2 regions of the Planococcus faecalis genome follow, and region 1 is predicted to be linked to the other one. Evidence: riboswitches for the same ligand, from Rfam matches in the RefSeq annotation. Region 1 holds a riboswitch; the other holds the start of a gene.

Region 1 (3,253 bases):
CAAGAGATGATTGATGGCATTACAAAGTTTTTAAACGGTGGATTCCGTGAAGTTAAAGTGCAATTGGTCGCAAAAATGTCGGAAGCGGCAGAAAATCTGGAATTTGAACGCGCAAAAGAATACCGTGATCAAATTAATATGATTGAAACGGTGATGGAAAAACAAAAAATGGCGATGAATGATTTTACCAATCGCGATGTTTTTGCGTATGCTGTTGATAAAGGCTGGATGTGTGTGCAAGTCTTTTTTGTGCGACAAGGCAAACTAATTGAACGAGACGTATCGCTTTTCCCCTTGTACCGCGATCCGGAAGAGGAATTTTTAACGTATCTCGGGCAATTTTATGAAAAAGCCAACCATGTGAAACCGAATGAAATTTTAATTCCTGAAGCGGATGATCCGGACATGTTAAAAGAATGGCTAGGCGTTCGTGTACTCGTTCCACAACGAGGCAAGAAAAAAGAGCTGGTGGCACTTGCTAAGAAAAATGCGGAAGTGGCCATTAAAGAAAAATTCCAATTGTTAGAGCGACAAGAAGAACGAACCATTGGCGCGTGTACAGATTTGGGTGAGGCGATGAATATTGAAGTGCCTCTTCGCATCGAAGCTTTTGATAACTCGCATATTCAAGGCGCTGATGCAGTATCTGCAATGATTACGTTTATTGATGGCAAGCCTTCTAAAAAAGACTACCGCAAATACAAGACTCGGAATGCGTCAAAGCCGGATGATTACGCGGCGATGCGAGAAGTTATCCGTCGACGTTATTCACGTGTATTGAAAGACGGTTTACCTTTACCTGACCTGATTGTTATTGATGGAGGAAAAGGACAAATGGAGTCGGCACGTGAAATTTTAGAAGATGAACTCGGTTTATCTATCCCAATTGCGGGTCTAGCAAAAGACGCTAAGCACCAAACTTCTCAATTGCTGTATGGTTCACCTGCTGAAATTGTGCCACTAAAACGGACGAGTGAAGCTTTTTACTTGCTTCAACGGATTCAAGACGAAGTCCACCGTTTTGTTATTACGTTTCACCGTCAGTTACGTGGAAAAAATTCAATTCAATCAGCACTTGATGGGCTTGAAGGGGTTGGCCCCAAACGTAAGCAACAGCTACTGAAACATTTTGGTTCTGTTAAAAAAATCAAAGAAGCATCAGTAGAACAAATCCAAGAGGCAGGAATGCCAGAAGCGCTAGCAATCTCTATTGAACAGCATTTTAAACAAGGCACATTGCCAAGCGAGTCGTAACATGGTATCGTAGAAGAATAAGTAAATCACTTGGAAAAGTGATGATAGAGGCGCGAACGTCAATAGTAAGCATCTGGAGATTTGCAGAATCTGCGAAGGATGGTGAAAGGGATGGTCGCCGAAGTGTGCGTATGACTGCTATTACGCATGCTGGTTCTGCATTTAACAAGTGCAGAGCTGTCAGAGTCAATCTCTGGAGGGCTATCTCACATGGACGTTTTTTTCGTACATGATAAGAGGTAGTTTCCCGCGGTTGCGGGGAGCTACCTTTTTTTGTGTCTAGTGGCATGATCGCTAGTCATTTTGAGGGCCACATACTAAATGTGGGAGTGGATGGAATGAAAACGATCGTCATGAAATTTGGAGGAACTTCTGTCGCGACTCCAGAAAAAATTATCGGAGTTGCCAAACGAGCTATCCGTGAAAAACAAGCAGGCAAACGCGTAGTCATTGTTGTTTCGGCGATGGGTAAGACAACTGATACGTTGCTCGGATTAGCGGGAGAAATATCAGCGGAACCGCCAAAGCGAGAAATGGATATGTTACTGGCAACAGGTGAGCAAATTACGATTTCGTTATTGGCGATGGCTTTCAAGAAACTGGGTCATGAAGCTCTATCTTTTACTGGATGGCAGGCAGGAATTGAAACAGAATCCGTACCACGTAATGCACGCATCATTAAAATAAATACAGAACGTCTTGAACGTGTGTTGGAAAATGGTTATCTTTGTGTGGTTGCCGGTTTTCAAGGAGTGGATACAATTGGTAATATTACAACCCTTGGTCGCGGTGGATCGGATACGACTGCCGTTGCGCTTGCTGCAGCACTAAAAGCGGAAAAATGTGAGATTTATACAGATGTTAACGGTGTCTATACGTCAGATCCACGGTATGTAACAGGTGCACGCAAGTTACAACAAATTTCTTATGATGAAATGTTGGAACTTGCTAATCTCGGAGCGGGCGTACTACATCCGAGAGCGGTCGAATTCGCAAAAAACAATAACGTCCCATTATCTGTCAGAGCAAGTTATTCAGACGAGCCTGGCACAATCATACAAGAGGTGATCACTGTGGAGAAAAATTTAATCGTTAGAGGTGTGGCATTCGAACCAGGAATAGCGCGCGTAACTGTGAGTTACAAAAAGCCATTCAACGGATCTCTTGCTACTATTTTTACAAAGCTTGCTGAAAATCACATTGATGTGGATATTATTGTTCAAAGCATCAGTGATGAATTTCCACCGTCTGTCTCTTTTTCTATTAGCCAGGAAAGCCTTGAAGAAACACGCCGAGTTTTAACGGAAGCACAAGATGCCATTGGTTTTCTGACACTAAATGTAGAAGTCGGCTTATCGAAAGTGTCGATAGTAGGTTCAGGCATGGTATCGAATCCTGGAGTCGCAGCTCGGATGTTCGATATTTTAAGAAGCGAAGAAGTTCCGGTGAAGATGGTTAGTACCTCTGAAATAAAAATTTCAGTCGTTGTGCCAGAAGTAGATATGAACAAATCAGCGAATGCTTTACATGCAGCGTACGGATTGGCTGCGGTAGAAGTCCACTCATAAATAATGAATTCCTAATGTAATAAAAGCTAGTGAAAAAATTCACAAAATGTTCAAATTCTCAATGCTGATATAGTAATGATGTCTACACAGTGGTTTGTACTAGAATAGTTGGAAAGAGCGATTCTCAATTAGAGAATCGCTTTTTTGAGGGAATGCTGTTAAATCGATTCTATTTCGATACATTTCCTCTAGATAGAAGGTAATCGCCTGCGAAATCCATAAGCGCTATCGGTTTAAAGGAGTTATGTTGCCTTGACGCTCCTTGAGGGGGGGAGTACAATAAATATGTCATATTATTGTATCATGATGGTGCGTGGCTTCAGGTATAGTCATACGAATCGTCTGTCTTGAACGCTACCAATTAATGTTTTGAGGGGGGTAAAATTTTGGATAACAATCGTGAATTTTTTATGCGTAGGCTGCACTCATTG
Region 2 (3,253 bases), 220 kb from region 1:
AGAATTGGTATACCGGCAGTTAATAATGCAAATAAATACGGTATGAAAAAGGCACCCCCACCATTTTCAAAGGCAACATACGGAAAACGCCAAATGTTACCAAGACCAATTGCAGAGCCGACAGCTGCCATGATAAAGCCGGCACGTGTACCCCATTGCGAACGTTCCATCACTCTTCCCCCTCTGTATTCCCATTCTATTTACATAAAAATAGGAATTTTGTTTGTTTTCAGATTATTAACTAATCTAAAAATAGTATACCGAGAGAGCGCTTTAATGTAAAGACGATTTCACAATATAATTCGAAAAAACTATTGCAGCAAAAGTAAAAAGGCAGAGAAATAGCTTCTCTGCCTTGATTTCATTATATATTTTGTTGTTTTTCAATAATAGTTGTTCGTTGTGACCAGACAACAAAGAGAACGGCTAACACGGCTAAGACTACGCCTAACGAAATCAATAGCGAACCAGTGAAACCTATGACAATGTACCCAATTGCAGCAATACCTGCAGCGGTTAACGCATACGGTATCTGAGTTAAGACATGGTCCATATGATTGCTTCCCGCTCCTGTCGAAGACAAGATCGTCGTATCGGAAATCGGTGAACAATGATCACCAAAAACCGCTCCTGCTAACACTGCTGATAACGCTGGCAATAATAAGGATGGGTCAGCCTCAATCATAATTGTACCGGCAATCGGTAATAAAATACCGAAAGACCCCCACGATGTTCCTGTAGAAAAAGCCATAACACCCGCTAACACAAACAGTAAAAAGGGAAGAATAGCTGTCGGAACATTGCCTTCAGACACAACGCCTGCTAAATATGCACCCGTTTCAAGTAACCCGATCAAAGAAGTCAGCGACCAAGCAAAAATCAAGATTAGCACTGCACCCATCATTGATTTGATACCTGCCCAAATGCCTTTGCCAATCCAGCCCACATTAGCTGTTTCGTTCTTTTTCATTTGCATAACGTATAAGATAATGGACGTTAATGCACCTAGCACACCACCTGTTAATAAGGAAGCTGGCACATCTGTATTTTCAAAAATCAACCAAATATCAAATACTTGATCTGCGTTCTGATAGCCCGTCCATATCATTGCTCCTACTGTACCAACAATCAACAATAAAATTGGTAGTAATAAATCTCTAACATGTCCATGTGAATGAGTTGGAAAATCTTCTTTCATTTCACCTGGAATGGTTTTGTTAGGATCAAAAAGTTGTCCTTCCGTAATCGCAAGCACTTCATGTTTCTTCATTTCACCAAAATCAACATCACGAATAGCAACAAAAAAGACAATAGCTAGAGAAGCGACTACATAAAAGTTCATCGGTGCCATCCATAAGAAAGCTTCTAGTGCGGAATATTCAACAAAAGTTTGTCCTGCTAAAATCGTCGCAATAATCCCAATAATTGCAGCTCCCCAACTTGATACGGGAGAAACGACACAAACAGGTGCAGCAGTCGAATCGATAAAGTATGCGAGCTTAGCGCGTGACACTTTGTAACGATCAGTAATTGGACGTGCAACTTGTCCTACAGCTAAAGCATTGAAATAGTCATCGATGAAGATCACAATTCCAAGAACTACTGTTAGAACCTTCGCCCCTCTTCGCGACTTGATACGTGTGGAAGCCCATTCAGCGAAAGCATGGCTGCCTCCTGATAAACTAACGAATGCTGTAATAATGCCAAGCAACAACAAGAAAAGAATGATAAAGACGTTATAAGCATTGAAACCTTCATCCCAAAAAATAATCGTAAATGATGTTACAAGCTCTTGTAAGGCATCAAGTGGTGCAAACCATGTCAATATTACAGCTGCTGCTACAATACCGGTACCTAGCGACAATAGCACACGACGCGTTAAAAGTACCATAACGATTGCAATAATCGGCGGCAAAATCGAAAAAATCGTATTCTCCATAAAAACTCCTCCTAATTTTTGATGGGTGAAAAATGAGATAAAAAAAGCCGACCTCTCCAATTGGATAAAGTCAGCCTTCTACAATTCGTCTGTGCATTAGAACATCAAACAACCCTGTAGCTCCCCATTTAAGCTGTTGCTCAAATGACAGTGACATTCTTATTTAGAATGACCCCAATCCATCTTCTTAGACCTAGAAAATCGATTTCGGCAAAACTTCCTTTCAGATGCGTTCAACGCGGTCAAACTCGCGCATCTTACTGATCAGTCCTGCAGCCTCTACCCACCAATATATATTTCTTTATTAGCATAGCCCAAAATCACCATAAAATCAACTGCGTTTATATTCCGAATAGGCCTTCTACTTCAAGGCTTTGCTATGAAAATACTCGCTAAACACATCACGCAGAAACTCTGGCATAAAATATGTCTTAGCCGCTCTTTTCAAGCTTGGGAAAAAGTAGCCAAACGTTAACATGTCTAACGTAACCAACCGGTAAGTTTGATCGTGCACTGCTAGTTGCCCATTGATATAAAACCGGTGATTCATAATTTCCATATTCAAATGAATCATCTTGCCAAATACCGCGCCACGGAATCCCATTCCTTTTAACTCGAGCTGTGGCCATTCTGAGTTCAAAGACTGCAAATAAATCTCCTTTAACTCTGCTCCGCTTAGCTCGACAAGACAAGGGTTGATTGGATGAGGCAACATTTGATGAAAGTTGTAGCGAGTCATCGCACCTTTTGCCATATCTTCCATAAATATTCCGGCATTAAATAACGCACAATCGGCTTCTGTAAATTCAATCAGCGCTTGTCCAAACAAAGTTGCCAGCTCTGAATCTTTAAACCACTCTGCTTTTAGCGTCTTGTCGCTATGAAAAACTAACTCGTTCATTTGTATTTTTCCCTGCTCAATTAGCAGTTCATCAAATCCTTCTTGTTCTTCGCGTAACCGAGACACTTCAACGAGTTGCGCAGTGGTTTTTTCAAATGCTTCTGCTACAGCAATATGACCAACGTAAAAACCGAATTTTCCTGCAGCACCTAGCAAAGTGTCCCCTTGCCATTTGCCTTCATGAAAAACATGATGCGTATGTGCCCCCAAAATAATATTGATTTGTGGACAAAGATCCACCAATAACTCGTCTTCTTTAATGCCAAGATGTGATAAGCAAATAATTAAATCGGTGTGTTCTTCAATTTCTTTTACTGCTTGAATAATAGATTCTTTGGCATCTGTAAGTCGCCAACCCAGTTTATGATAAAAAGGCGTAAACTCTGCGGTTGCACCTACTAATCCAATCCGTG

Evidence for each region. A riboswitch is a leader RNA that binds a small molecule or an ion and turns the genes downstream of it on or off. The one in region 1 is predicted to bind lysine.
Region 2: another riboswitch for lysine. It lies ahead of AJGP001_RS05765 (Na+/H+ antiporter NhaC family protein); the one in region 1 lies ahead of AJGP001_RS06965 (aspartate kinase).

Annotation. Positions count from the first base shown of each region.
Region 1 is NZ_CP019401.1:1,393,274-1,396,526, forward strand. It holds gene uvrC (excinuclease ABC subunit UvrC) at 1-1,254, shown strand, start outside; lysine riboswitch at 1,292-1,466, shown strand; gene AJGP001_RS06965 (aspartate kinase) at 1,593-2,822, shown strand; gene AJGP001_RS06970 (succinate dehydrogenase cytochrome b558 subunit) at 3,209-3,253, shown strand, end outside.
Region 2 is NZ_CP019401.1:1,170,292-1,173,544, reverse strand. It holds gene AJGP001_RS05770 (sodium-dependent transporter) at 1-170, opposite strand, end outside; gene AJGP001_RS05765 (Na+/H+ antiporter NhaC family protein) at 365-1,939, opposite strand; lysine riboswitch at 2,049-2,229, opposite strand; gene AJGP001_RS05760 (bifunctional metallophosphatase/5'-nucleotidase) at 2,301-3,253, opposite strand, start outside.